2 linked regions of the Desulfurobacterium sp. TC5-1 genome follow. The protein of the gene in region 1 interacts with the protein of each later gene in a pairwise test. Links are inferred from orthologs where the notes say so. Each region holds a gene or a part of one and is shown in the gene's direction. Other genes may lie near its edges.

Region 1 (8,208 bases):
GATTCTGCCTTCTGTTCCTTTTTCTTTGCCTTTTTGTTTGCCTCTTTCAACAGTTCAATAGCCTCTTTTTTCTTCCCTTTTTTGTCGAGGAACAGTGCAAGGTTGACAAGGTCATCATAATCAATTTCTGAGAGGTGTCCCGATTTTACTATGTAGTTTAGAAGTTCCATTGCCTTTTCTTCGTTTCCTGCAAGTTTGTATAAAGATGCAAGGGTGGCAGCGAATTTCACCCTGTCTTCTTCTGGAATGTTTTCAATGTTTGCAACAGCCTTTCCAGCGTTGAGTGCATCAAGGAGTCTTCCTTCTTTGTAGTAAACTTCAGTCAGGAGGTAGTTCTTTATGTCTTTCTCTTTCTGCCCCTTGTCCGGAATGAGGTTTATGTCCCTTACCGCTCTTTTGTAGTTTTTAAGCTTCATGTCTATTTCGACCATTTTAGTTGCTACGGATGTTCTTATTTCAGGGTCTGTCGTTCTTTCAGCCGCCAGTTTGTAAAGTCCGTAAGCTTTCAGGATACCTTTTGCTTCATAGTAGTCATTTGCCTTTTCAACGATTGAGTTTATGTCCGATATGTCGTTTTCAGGGTTGTAGGCTATGAATTCAGGATTATTTAGGAGAAGACTGTCAAACTGTCCGGATCGGTAAGCGTCGTACTCTTCCATCTTCTCTGCAAAGTTGGCCGTTTCAGGATTTTCAGCGACGGCTTTAAGAAGTGAAAGGTAGTAAAACCGTCTGCTTGGGCTTTTTTCCATCGTTGCAAGTTTGTAAAGGATCGCCTCTCTTGCCATTCCTGTTGTTTTGTATATCAGTTTTTTCATAAGGTTTTTGTTGCCTGTTAAAACGGCTAACATAGCTGCTGTTAGTGGTTCTTCCGGTGGTGGCACTTTTTTCAGGTAGGATGTTTTCTTTAAGCCTGCAGCTAAGTAGCAGAGTCTTCCATAGTTTATTTCTGGAAAGAGCCTGCTGTTGTTTAATTTCGCCTTTAAGTATTCAAATGCAGTTCGTTTTTTCCCGCCGTAAAATTCTGAAAGGATAAAAAAGTGAAAAGCTTCGTCATCTTTGCTTATTATAGGCTTTAACGTTATGGTGGCTTTTTTGTAGTTACCTTCGTAATAATAGGCTTTGCCTAAAAGTTTCCTTGCTTCTGTGCTTTCTATCTTGAATTGCTCTATTCCGTATTCAAGAAGCTTTGCAGCTGCATCAAAGTTTCCCTTTAGTATCAAGGATTTTGCGTAAGGAATTATGGATGCACGGTAGTAGGATGTGTTCTGAAAATTGTTTGCTATTTCTGAGTAGAGCATGTTTCCCATGTCTTTGTTTATTACGGCTATTTTACCTAACAGATAGAGCGTTCTTGGTGTTAAATAGATGCTTTTCCTTGAGGTTAGTGCCTGCTTAAGGTGGCTGAACGCTTTGTCGAAATCCCCTCTCTCAAAGAAAAACATGCCTGCGTCGTGGTTGTTTATCCCTTTTACATTTTCGTCTGCCGATGGTGCGAATGTGAAAAGGAGTGCCCGATAGTAGTATTCCGGATAGAATTTTTTAATTTCTTCAGGATTTATTTTTCCCTCTATGAAGTTTACTGCTGCTTTGAGACTTTCAGGCATTGAGGGTTTTTGAATGTTCATATCCAATTCTTTAAATGCTTCTCTCTTCTTCCCTGACTTAAAGTATGCCCACGCTCTTAAAAACTTAGCTTCTTTTGTTTTCAGGTTTCTGGCAAGTTTAAGGGCTGTTTTATAGTTGCCTTTGAGGTAATAAACCTTTGCCATTTCAAATAGGATTTCTGAATTTTTCTCTTTTTTATAGAGTTTTTTGAGCCTTATAAGTGCGTCGTCGTATCTTTTCTGTCTTTCAAGATACCTTATGTACGGAAGTTCAAACGTTTTTCCTTTTAACCAGTCGCCGTAGTTTGCAAATATGTAGTCGGTTATTTCCTGTTTTTTGTTTCTTATTGCTTCTTCTGCAAATGTTTCAAGAAATCCACTGTCTGATAATGCACCTTTAACGTCTATCCTTTTTCTTCCCAATGTGAGGATATAGAACTTTTCATCCGTTGAAAGGGGAGCTTTTGAGAGAACTTTCAGAAAGTCTATTTTCTCTTTTACGGGAAGTGACAGGAATGAAGTTTCATTGAAAACATCCTTCAATTTTTTTCCTTCACTGATGTTTACAAATGTTGATAGACCTAAGTAGTATCCCTTTTTGTATGTGGGGTATCTCTCTTTCCATATTTTGAGAAGTTTTTTCAGGGAGTTTATATCTTTTGTTTTTAAAAATGTTTCTGCCATCGGAATGAGATATGGTTTTATGGTTTTAGGCGGTGATGTCAGTACCTGGGAAAATGTCTGGTCTGCTAAGTCGTACATACCGTCTTTGTATAGTTTCAGACCGAAATTTATATCTGCTGCATTGGCGGTTACTGCTAAAAGTAGAGAGGCTATGAGGATTTTTTTCATCTCTTTGTCTCCATGTCTGTGTTCATCGGTATAAATTATACTCTACCATGGAAAAGTTTAAGGTTAAATCACAGTTTAAACCGGCAGGAGACCAGCCAAAAGCTATAGAAAAGTTAACTGAAGGTTTAAATAGGGGATTAAAGTATCAGACGCTGCTTGGGATAACGGGTAGCGGAAAGACCTTTACCATTGCAAACGTTATAGAGAAGGTTCAAAAGCCAACACTTGTAATTTCTCACAACAAAACGTTAGCTGCTCAGCTTTACCATGAGCTTAAAAACTTTTTTCCCGACAATGCCGTTGAGTACTTCATAAGCTATTACGACTACTATCAGCCTGAAGCCTACCTGCCGAACAGAGATCTATATATAGAGAAGGATTGTTCCATAAATCCTGTTATTGACAGGATGAGGCACTCTGCAACCGTTTCTCTCCTTACAAGGCGTGATGTTATTGTTGTCTCGTCTGTTTCCTGCATCTACGGTCTCGGTTCCCCCTCTTTCTATTCTCAATTGGCTTTAAGGTTTGGTGTTGGTGAAGAGATTAATAGGGATGATGTCATCAGAAAGTTGGTTAATTTAGGTTACGAGAGAAGTGAATTTGACATGCGTCCCGGCATTTTCAAGGTAAGGGGCGATGTTATAGACATTTTCCCTGCCGATGTTGAGGACAGATTTATAAGGGTTGAGCTTTTTGGCGATGAAGTGGATTCAATAACGGAGCAGGACTACTTTGACAGGAGAGTTATAAGGAGTTTTGACACTTACACCGTCTATCCGGCTTCTCACTACGTTACACCTCATGAGCAACTGATCAGGGCTGTAAGATCTATTGAAGTAGAGCTTGAAGAGAGGATAAGGTTTTTCCTTGAACAGGATAAAATTGTTGAGGCTAAAAGGATAGAACAGAGGACCCGTTATGACATAGAACTGCTTCTTGAGATAGGTCACTGTAAGGGTATTGAGAACTACTCACGGCACCTTGACGGCAGAAAACCAGGTGAACCCCCATTTACGCTTCTCGATTACTTTCCCGACGATTTTTTAGTGGTGATAGATGAGTCCCACGTTACAATCCCCCAGATAAAGGCGATGTGGCGAGGTGATAGGGCGAGGAAGTTTAACCTTGTTGAGCACGGTTTCCGTCTTCCTTCCGCCTACGACAACAGGCCTTTGAATTTTGAGGAGTTTTTGGAAAGGCTCAATCAGGTGATTTTTGTTTCTGCAACACCCAGGCCTTTTGAAATGGAGGTTTCAGAGCAGATTGTTGAACAGATTGTAAGACCGACAGGACTCCTTGATCCAGAAGTTGAGGTGAGAAAGACAGAAGGGCAGATGGAAGATCTCCTTTCTGAAATTAGAGAGAGGGTTAAGAGAAACGAGAGGGTGCTCGTTACAACGTTAACAAAGAGAACGGCCGAAGAGCTTACCGATTACTTGCTTGATAGAGGCGTAAGGGCGAAATATCTCCATTCAGAGATAGATTCGGTTGAAAGGGTTGAAATTATAAGGGCTTTAAGGCTTGGTGAGTTTGATGTTTTGGTTGGTGTTAACCTGTTGAGGGAAGGACTTGACCTTCCAGAAGTTTCTCTTGTTGCAATTCTTGATGCCGATAAAGAGGGATTTTTACGTTCGACAACTTCTCTCATCCAGACGATGGGTAGGGCAGCGAGGAACGTTAACGGCAAGGTTATCCTTTACGCAGACAGGATAACCGACTCAATGAAAAAGGCGATAGATGAGACAAACAGGCGTCGTGAGATACAGAAGGCTTACAACAAAAAGCACGGTATAGAGCCTACGACTGTCAGAAGAGAGATAGATTCAAGCATTCTTGAGGATGCAGGCATTGCACCGTTCTTTACGATAAAGGTTAAAGAGGAAGAACTTCCAAAGACGGAAGAGGAGCTTTTTGAAGAGATAGCGAGGCTTGAAAAGGAGATGAAAGAAGCGGCCAGGAACTGGGAGTTTGAAAAGGCTGCAAAGATAAGGGACAGGATAAAAGAGTTGAGAAAGCTGATAGTTCCTGCTTAACTTGCGGAGTTAGTATAATTATCCCTCATTACAAAACAGATGGAGGCAGAGATGGCAGAGGTTCAAACAGATCTTAACGTTCAGAAAGAAATAGAGGAGCTTCGTTCCCTCATAAGAGACATACCTGACTTTCCAAAGCCGGGCATTATATTTAAGGACATCACACCACTTCTTCACAAGCCCTGGGCACTTCAAAAGGTAATAGATTTCATAGGCAATAGATATGTAGGTGCCGGTGTTGATATTGTTGCAGGTATAGAGTCAAGAGGTTTTATCTTAGCTTCTGCGCTTGCTTACAAAATAGGTGCAGGACTTGCAATAATTAGAAAACCTGGAAAGCTTCCGTACAAGACGATAAGTGCAACCTATACACTTGAGTACGGTGAAGACAAGATAGAGGTTCACGAAGACGCCATTCAGAAAGGGATGAAGGTAATCCTTATAGACGATGTTCTTGCGACAGGTGGTACTATGGGTGCTGCCATAGACCTGATTGAAAAACTTGGTGGAAATATTGTAAGTATTGACTTTTTACTTGAGCTTACGTTCCTTGGCGGAAGGAAAAGGATACAGGATAGAGGCTATCCTGTATTCTCTCTCATCAAGTTTTAATTTAGGAGGCGTGTTGAGGTTTGTTGCTTTCCTCTTTTCTCTTTTGTTGATATTTTCAAACAGCTGGGCTTCTCCTGCCTACAAGGAGAAGCTTCTTCCAGATTTTGCAACTACCGTGCTTGACAGACACGGTAACGTTATAGGTTACTTTTACAAAAAGCATTTTAGACTCTATGCCTCTTTTGATGAAATTCCTCAAAACCTTATCTGGGCGGTTATATCAGCCGAGGACGCAAGGTTTTATGAACATAAGGGTATAGATCCTGTAGGTTTGCTTAGAGCAGCGGTTAGAGACATAACTTCCGGCAGGATTGTTCAGGGTGGAAGCACCATTACACAGCAACTTGCGAAGCTTATATTTCTTTCACCTCAAAGGACATTCTCAAGAAAACTGAGAGAGATAGGAATTGCAAAAGAGCTTGAGAATAATCTTTCAAAGAATGAAATCTTAGAGCTATACCTTAACTACGTTTACCTTGGAAGTGGAGCCTACGGTGTAAAGGCTGCCGCAAGGGTTCTTTTTGGAAAAGATTTAAAAGATCTCTCTCTAACGGAATGTGCGCTGATAGCGGGGCTTATAAGGGGACCTGAATACTACAATCCTTTCAAACATCCGGAAAGAGCTTTAAGGCGTAGAAACTGGGTTTTAAAACAGATGTACAAAAACGGTTACATAACTAAGACTATCTACCTCAATGCTATAAACCAGCCTCTTGGAGTTTTACCCAAACCTGAAAGACCAAGAACTGCCGGGTATGAGCTTGATTTTGTCAGGTTCATGGCGAAAAAAATTCTTCCTGCCGAGGAGCTTTATACGGGCGGTTTGACGATAAGAACTACTATAGATGAAGATATTCAAAACTTTGCCCAGAAGGTTCTTTCTTCTTATGCGGAAAAGTATTCAAAGGAGCACAATCTTAGCGATTTACAGTGCGCTGGAATGGCAATGACAAGACTTGGTGAGGTCCTCTTTGTTGTTGGTGGAACTGATTATAAGGAAACGAAACTAAACAGAGCTTTCCAGATTTTAAGGCCTATCGGTTCAACGGCAAAGCCGATAACCTACCTTTCAGCTTTTGAAAAAGGGATTTCACCATACGACTATGTTGAGAATACACCTGTTGAATTACCTATGGAGTATGCCGGGAAAGAAAATAGTGAACATGAAGAAGATAAGTATTGGCGTCCGGAAAACTACTCCCACCACTATACCGATTACATGGAGGTTAAAAATGGTCTCACCTATTCTGTTAACCTTGCAACCATTCATCTTGCGATGAAAATTCCTTCTAAAGTGAGACAGAATTTTAGAAAGTTTGAATTTACAAAGGGTGATTTCAACCTTTCTTACGTTTTGGGAAGTTTCCCTGCAAACCTTTATAGAATTTTGAGAGCTTTCTCGGCGATTGAAAACGGCGGTGTTCTTTACAGACCGTTTGTTATAAAAGAAATTCTTGATAAACACAATCAGCTTATCTATAGAGGTGGTCCTTCATTTAAGAAAGTTGCTGACAGAAAGGACATTGCCATTTTAAGAACTATTCTTCAGGATGTTGTCAGAAAAGGAACAGCAAGACGCATATCCTACCTTGCAAATGAGTTTGATGTTGCTGGAAAAACTGGAACAACAAATGGCTGGCGGGATGCCTATTTTACAGGGTTTACAACCTCTTTCGTTATGAGTGTATGGTTCGGCAGGGACAGCTATAAGACACTGTGGAAAGGTGCAGACGGGGGAAGACTTTCATCACCGCCCTGGGCTGAAATTGCAAAAAGGCTTTGCTCTGTTTACGGCTGTGGAAAATTTTTGCCTTCCTACGAAGAAGTTGTCAGAAATTATTATCCGTTACCTTCTCTTCCGATTAAGACAGAGATTGACATGTATGTGAAAGGCAACACTCTTAGTGTTGAAGATTTTGGAATTTTATCGACATTAAACTAACTGTTGGCTTACTTTTGATTTGATAATTTTGTAAAATTTTTTGAACCTATTTAGAGGGTAGGTTGTATTATAAAAACATTAAGCGTTCTTTTATAGGTAAGACCCTCCTTATGATTCTTGTTCTCATAGCTTTTTCGATACTTTTATCTGGAGTATCGGATTTTTTTGTGATTAAAAAAATGGAAACGGAAATTAGAAAAAAAGAGTCCTGTAGAATAAAAAGAGCTTTTCCTTCACTTTTGCATTTATGTGAGGAAAAAATAGGCAATATGCTTAACAGCTTCGGCATGTGGGACGAGATGGTTCAGAGTGTTAGAGAAAAGAATGTTGACTGGATAAAAGAAATGATGGATGATGATGAAATGGTTACGTCACAGTTTGACTCCTATGGAGTTTATAATTTGAAGGGTGTTCCTATATATTTAAAAAATCGCATTTTTTCTGATGGAGAAGTGTCCAAGATAATGTCTTTTATTGATAAAAATTTTAAAGTAGGGAAGATTGCTCATCCTGTAACATTTTTTCATAAATGGGATGGAAAAATATACCATGTGGGAATTCTGCCTCTGTGCTGGAACAATGGGAAAGTGGCTTCACAAGGATTTATCTATTTTGCTCACAGGATAGGCAAAAATTCTTTAAAGACCTATAGTCAGATTTTATCTTCGAAGGTAGAGATAGATGTTGGTAGATTGAATGGAACAGGTAGCGGTAATTTGATTTTCACGTTTCCCATGAAAGATATTGACGGAACGATTATTGGTAATTTTAAGTTTTTTGAAGACATGCTTATCATCAGAATTTTTCAAAAAATGAATAAAACATTTATTTTTGTGATGATTATTCTTGTTATCTGTTATGCAGGAGCTTTTTTATTTGTTTCTACAAGTATTAATAGGGCTATTAAAGAGACTTTTGGAAATATAACCGGCGCTTTAAAAAGGCTGTCTGAAGGTGATTTTGGTGCCCTTGAAAAACTTGATAAATTCTGTTTGCGAAAGGATGAACTTGGCAATTTGACAAGAAATATCCAAAAAATAGCAGAGCAACTTTCTGTGAATCTTTCCACAGATCCTCTTACCGGTATATACAATAGACTCTATTTTTCCAAGAAGTTTGAAGAAGAGATAGAGAGGGCTAAGAGAATGAAAAGGCCTCTCTCTTT
Region 2 (6,669 bases), 180 kb from region 1 along the record:
GGAATAAAGGAGATGGCAAGAACCGGTAGAGTTGCAATGGTAAGAGCCCTGCACGGAGAAACTTTCGGTTAAAAATTCTTGAAAATTACAGTTAAAATTTGCAGGAGGTAAACTATGGCAAAAGTGTACTATGAGCAGGACGCATCTCTTGCGCCGCTTGAAGGAAAAACGGTTGCTATTCTCGGTTATGGAAGCCAGGGACACGCCCATGCGCTTAACCTTAGAGATAGCGGAATTAACGTTGTAGTAGGATTAAGACCTGGAAAGTCAGCAGAGAAGGCAAAGGCTGACGGTTTTGAAGTGCTCACTCCAGCTGAAGCTGCTAAAAAAGCTGATGTAATAATGTTTCTCCTTCCTGACCCTGTCCAGAAAAAGGTTTACGAAGAGGCAGTTAAGCCAAACCTGAAAGCTGGAATGGCACTTGCATTTGCCCATGGATTCAACATACATTTCAACCAAATTGTCCCACCAGAAGACGTTGACGTATTCATGGTAGCGCCAAAAGGGCCTGGACACCTTGTAAGATGGACCTACCAGGAAGGTGCTGGCGTTCCAGCCCTCGTTGCTATCCATCAGGATGCTACAGGTAAGGCTATGGATGTCGCCCTCGCCTACGCTAAAGGAATTGGTGCAACAAGGGCAGGTGTAATAGAAACAACATTTAAAGAAGAAACAGAAACTGACCTGTTTGGTGAGCAAGCTGTCCTTTGCGGTGGAACAGCGGCTCTTATCAAGGCTGGATTTGAAACTCTTGTTGAAGCCGGCTATCAACCTGAAGTTGCCTATTTTGAATGCCTCCACGAACTTAAATTAATCGTTGACCTCATTTATCAGCACGGCCTTGCCGGAATGAGATACTCAATCTCCGACACAGCTGAATACGGCGATTACACGAGAGGACCAAGGGTTATAACAGAAGACACCAAAAAAGCAATGAAGAAGATATTAGACGAAATACAGAAAGGCGAGTTTGCAAGGGAATTTGTTCTTGAAGCTCAGGCAAACTATCCTGTTCTCAACGCTCACAGAAAGATAGAAGCAGAACATCCAATCGAAAAGGTTGGGAAAAAACTGAGAGAAATGATGCCGTTCCTCAAAACACAGAAAAAAGACCTCAAATAATCACCCGGCGGGCTCTGCCCGCCCTTCTCACGCAACTTCCAATGGACATATCTCACATTTGAAATAAATTATTACTACCATGAAAGATAAGATTATAGTTAAAGGCGCAAGACAGCATAATCTTAAAAACATAGACGTAGAAATTCCAAAAAACCGATTAGTTGTAATAACAGGACTTTCTGGTTCGGGAAAATCGTCCCTTGCCTTTGACACGCTCTACGCCGAAGGACAAAGAAGGTACGTAGAGTCACTCTCTTCTTACGCAAGGCAGTTCCTCCAGCTGATGGAAAAACCAGACGTTGACCTGATAGAAGGACTATCACCTGCAATTTCTATTGAGCAAAAAACTGTCTCTAAAAATCCCCGCTCCACCGTTGGAACAACAACAGAGATACACGACTATCTGAGGTTGTTATTTGCAAGAGCTGGAACGCCGTTCTGTCCAAACTGCAACATTGAAATAAGACCCCAAACCGTTGAAGAGGTTGTAGATAGAATTTTGAAATTCACAGGAAAGCGGATTCTCATTCTTTCACCTATCGTAAGAGAACAGAAAGGCGAACACAAAAACCTGCTTGAAAGACTGGAAAAGCAGGGATTTAGAAGGATTAGAATAGACGGAAAAACGTACACCATAGATGAAGCCCTCAATCTAAAACTTGAAAAGAAGGTCAAACATACAATTGAAGTTATCGTTGACAGGATAAAAGTAAAACCGGAAGATAAAACAAGAATCGCTGACTCGGTAGAAATAGCCGTAAAGCTGTCGGATGGACTTGTCTTGATTGTAGATTACGACTCTAAAAAAGAGGAAATCCTTAGCACAAAAGGGGCATGTCCAATATGTGGTTTCAGTTTTAAAGAGATTTCACCGAGACTTTTCTCTTTCAATAGTCCTCTCGGTGCTTGTCCGGCGTGTGGTGGTATAGGCTTCTCTCCGAAAATAGACCCTGACCTTTTAATAAATTGGGACAAACCCATAGTAAACGCGTTTAACATAACTGAAAGAGCAAAGTTTGAATACATAAAAGATATGGTCTCTTCCGCGTGCGACTATTTAGGAATATCCCGCGACACACCGGCAGGAGAACTGACAGGAGAAGACCTTGACTTTATACTTTATGCTGACAGGGGAATTTTGAGAGTCTATAACACCGTTTCATGGAGCAGAGGCAACTATAAACCCTACTACTTTGAAGGCATAATAAAACACCTTGAAAGACGCTACATAGAAACAGAATCAGAATCTGTCAGAGACTATATAGAAGAGTACATGAGAGAAGTTCCGTGTAAAGAGTGCAAAGGGAAAAGGCTCAACAAAGAAGCTCTTTCAGTAAAGATAGACGGCCTTTCAATAGCTGACGTTGAAGAGATGAGCATAAAAAAGGCTTATGAATTCTTCAATAACGTAACATTTGAAGGAAAAAGAAAAATAATCGCAGAAAGAGTTCTGAAAGAGATTAAAAACCGCCTAAAATTCCTGTTAGACGTTGGATTAGACTACCTAACACTTGACAGAAGAACAGGAACACTTTCGGGCGGTGAATCCCAGAGGATAAGGCTTGCAACTCAGATAGGCTCAAAATTGACCGGCGTTCTCTACGTCCTTGATGAACCAAGCATAGGGCTCCACCAAAGGGACAACGACAGGTTAATAAAAACGTTAAAAGAACTGAGAGACATAGGAAATACGGTAATCGTCGTAGAACACGACACGGATACCATTAAAAGTGCTGACTACGTAATAGACATGGGGCCGGGTGCCGGCATCCACGGAGGTGAAGTCGTAGCAGCGGGAACACCAGAAGAGATAGAAAAGAGTGAAAAATCCATAACAGGTAAGTACTTATCCGGAAAACTTGCAATACCCATACCTGAAAAAAGACGCAAACCCAACGGAAAGTTTTTAAGAATCATAGGTGCAGCAGAACACAATCTGAAAAATATAACCGTTGAATTTCCCCTTGGACTGTTTATTTGCGTTACCGGTGTATCAGGTTCAGGAAAATCAACCCTAATAAACGACATCCTTTACAACGCCCTTTCACGAGAGATATACAAAAGTAAGACCATACCTGGAAAATATGAAAAGATAGAAGGTCTTGAAGACATAGATAAAGTCATAAACGTTGATCAATCTCCCATAGGAAGAACACCAAGATCAAACCCTGCTACATACATCGGCGTTTTCGACTTTATAAGAGAACTCTTTGCGGCCACACCGGAAGCAAGGGCAAGAGGATACAAAAAGGGAAGATTCTCATTCAACGTTCCCGGCGGAAGGTGTGAAGCCTGTAAAGGTGACGGACTGATAAAGGTGGAAATGCACTTCTTACCTGATGTTTACGTCACCTGTGACGTCTGCGGAGGAAAAAGGTACAACAGAGAAACCCTTGAGATAACATACAAGGGAAAAAACATATACGATGTGCTTGAAATGAGCGTTGAAGAAGCCCTTGAATTTTTCAAACACCACGAAAGAATAGTAAGAAAACTAAAAACACTCTATGACGTCGGTCTTTCTTACATAAAATTGGGACAGCCGGCAACAACACTATCAGGGGGAGAAGCCCAGAGGGTAAAACTCGCAAAAGAACTGTCAAAAAGGCCCACAGGAAAAACTCTCTACATTCTTGACGAACCAACGACAGGACTTCACATCCACGACGTTAAAAAGCTTATAGAGGTTCTTCAAAAGTTAGTGGACAGGGGAAACACCGTAATTGTTATAGAACACAACATGGACTTTATAAAGTGCGCCGATTACATAATAGATTTAGGACCTGAAGGTGGTGACCGGGGAGGAAAAATCGTTGCGACCGGAACACCTGAAGAAGTAGCACAGACAGAAACCTATACAGGTAGATATTTAAGAAAATATCTGGTATATTAATAATACTTAATTTTAGAATTTTTATCCTGACCGGAGATATTATGGATACCCTTAAAGAACTTTTGGAAAACTACACCTTTACAGATAAAGAGTTCAAGGAGGTTAATAAATTAAAACCCCTATTCTCAAATGAATTCGTAGAAATTCTCGGGGAAAATCTGGAAAAGTATGTTACTGAACACTTTTATTCCTTTTCACAGGCAGCAAAAAGCAATAAGATAAACAGAGAAACTTTCATAGAAACTGTAAAAAAGTTTGTGCACGCTTTTTTCAACAAAGAGCAGATATCTGAAATAATGGAATCCATCACTTCTGTTAACAAGAAATGGGGAATTGAAAGACTTGAATTTATAGAAGCCTATTTCTACTTTATTGAAAACTTACTTTCCAATCTTTACAGAAAAACGAAGGAAAATCCCAAACTCCAGAAAAGCATAAAAGCACTAACACGTCTTCTATTCATCATTGCCGTTTATTTTTTGAAAAATTTCTGCATTAACAGAGACATATTCAGCAAATCCATAAATATAGATCCAATGACCGGATTTCTGTCCCGATACACAATTCAGAAAATATACACAAAATGTTCAAGAAGAGAAAATCTATACGCAATACTCTTTGACATAAGAAATCTTTCCAACATTAACACCTATTTCGGATACGAAGTTGGAGATAGTGTAATAGTGTACCTGGCAACATTCATAAAAGAGTTTTTCATTCAGGAATTCTGCTCCTGCTATCCGAATATATTCAGACTTCAGGGAGACCAGTTCATCGTCTTTTTTAGAACCACCGAAAATATCGAAGATAAGATACAAAATTTCTTAAACAATTTTAAAAGCAAACCGATAAAGGTTGCCTTCAACGGCAATATTCTTCCAATAGATATCCCTGTTCTCGCAACAGTAATGAAGGTGGAAAATGAAGATATCTCTTCCCTCCTCTGGACAATGGAAAATGCTATGAGAACAATTAAAAAAACAAAAAAGGAAGGCTGTCTTACAATAGACAAAAATCACAAGTTTAAATGCAAAAGAAGAAGAAAAAACGTAGAACTTGTGATAAACGCCATAAAAGAAAACAGAGTTTCTTTTACTTTACAAAAAATCGTAAATTTAAAAACAGAGCAAACGTTCGCTTACGAAGTTTTAACCAGAATTCAGCATGAAAACAATATAACTATTAACGCAGAGTCGTTTATTGACGACATAAGCATATATTCGCTTAATGAAGATCTTGACAAAATCGTTATAGAAAAAGCACTAAAATACAAAAGGAGAGAAAATATAAAAATTCCTTTCTCTATAAACGTCTCCAATGCACTTTTAGAGGGTGATATAGAATTTTTAGAGCAAGCAGTAAAAAGACATAACATTTCCCCACAGGAAATAATAATAGAACTTATGGAAAGACAGAATGTGGCACTTATATCTGATCTGACCGAAAAGCTTAACTATTTGAAAAATTTAGGTTTCAAAATATTTATAGATGACTTTGGCGTTGACTATTCCAATTTCCATCTCATCGAAAGCTTACCAATAGATGGAATAAAAATTGACGGACGATTCGTTAAAAATATAGATAAGGAAATTATAGACTTAGAATTCATAAAATTCATTGTTTCCCTTGCAGAACAGCTGAAAATTTCCGTAATTGCTGAATACGTTGAACGAAAAGAAATAAAAGAACGTTTATTACAAATCTCCAGCTATCCTATTATGGGACAGGGTTACCTGTTCGGAAAACCTGAAGCAATTTTAAAATAAAAAAATATTTAGTTATCTTTTTAAAAAATTAACCGATTGATTAAATTTACCCCAAACATAAAAAAGAATCTTTATTGACTCCAGACAAAAAAAATGTTAGATTGATCCAACTATTTTTCCAAACAATACTGCCTCAAAATTGGGGGAAGCTTATGAAACTTCTTGAAGAACTTTTCCAAATATATAATTTCACGGAAGATGACTTCAAACAAATACAGGAACTAAAAAAATTTATTAATATAAAAGAAGCGAATAAACTGTGCGAAGAACTAAAAAAAGAAGTCGTTGATAAATTCCCGGAATACAAACATCTTTTTAAAAATAGAGGCGTGGACAGTAAAGTTTTCTCAGAAACAATCAATGATTTTTTCAATTCCATATTTGATTCAAAATCCCTGCATATCTCAGTCTATTCCATCACACAAACCCACAGAAAATGGAACATAAAAAGCCTGGACTTTATTGAAGTTTACTTCTCTTTTACAGAAAGGATTCTCTCTCTCCTCTATAATCTATCCGCAAATCATCCCGAATTAATAGACGGAATTAAAAAACTAACAAAACTTCTCTTTATAATTGCTATATACTTCTTGCGTTCTTCCTGCAGATTTACACCTGACCAGACACTAACGGCAGCCGATCCTATGACCGGACTTCCTTCAAGATATAACATCCAGAAAATATTCCCCAAATGCAGCAATAAAGATTTAACATTTGCCGTAGTGTTTGACATAAGAGGATTTGCAAACATAAACACATACTTTGGATATGAAGTGGGGGACAGTGTCATTATTTACTTCGCCACATTCCTAAAAGAAACCTTTTTAGAAGAATTCTGCAATGGATATCCCAACATATTTAGGCTTCAAGGTGACCAATTTTTAGTTT

What was found.
Region 2: the proteins of uvrB (region 1) and uvrA interact in binary tests that used the Escherichia coli proteins (3 or more experiments, as listed by UniProt). The link is inferred for Desulfurobacterium sp. TC5-1 from one-to-one orthologs.

What each region holds. Positions count from the first base shown.
Region 1 is NZ_ATXC01000001.1:116,308-124,515, forward strand. Bases 2,016-4,996 are described here. They hold uvrB (excinuclease ABC subunit UvrB), read left to right. Parts: upstream 2,016-2,503; coding sequence 2,504-4,489; downstream 4,490-4,996. Other genes in these bases: H153_RS0100615 (CDC27 family protein), read right to left, coding at 2,016-2,456; H153_RS0100625 (adenine phosphoribosyltransferase), read left to right, coding at 4,580-4,996. Outside these bases: more of H153_RS0100615, read right to left, coding at 1-2,015; more of H153_RS0100625, read left to right, coding at 4,997-5,101; H153_RS08850 (PBP1A family penicillin-binding protein), read left to right, coding at 5,115-7,043; H153_RS09780 (diguanylate cyclase), read left to right, coding at 7,106-8,208. UniProt on the Escherichia coli protein: The UvrABC repair system catalyzes the recognition and processing of DNA lesions. A damage recognition complex composed of 2 UvrA and 2 UvrB subunits scans DNA for abnormalities.
Region 2 is NZ_ATXC01000001.1:298,130-304,798, reverse strand. Bases 846-4,215 are described here. They hold uvrA (excinuclease ABC subunit UvrA), read left to right. Parts: upstream 846-1,201; coding sequence 1,202-4,015; downstream 4,016-4,215. Other genes in these bases: H153_RS0101555 (GGDEF domain-containing protein), read left to right, coding at 4,057-4,215; ilvC (ketol-acid reductoisomerase), read left to right, coding at 846-1,122. Also shown: ilvN (acetolactate synthase small subunit), read left to right, coding at 1-72; more of ilvC, read left to right, coding at 115-845; more of H153_RS0101555, read left to right, coding at 4,216-5,781; H153_RS0101550 (EAL domain-containing protein), read left to right, coding at 5,934-6,669. UniProt on the Escherichia coli protein: The UvrABC repair system catalyzes the recognition and processing of DNA lesions. UvrA is an ATPase and a DNA-binding protein. A damage recognition complex composed of 2 UvrA and 2 UvrB subunits scans DNA for abnormalities.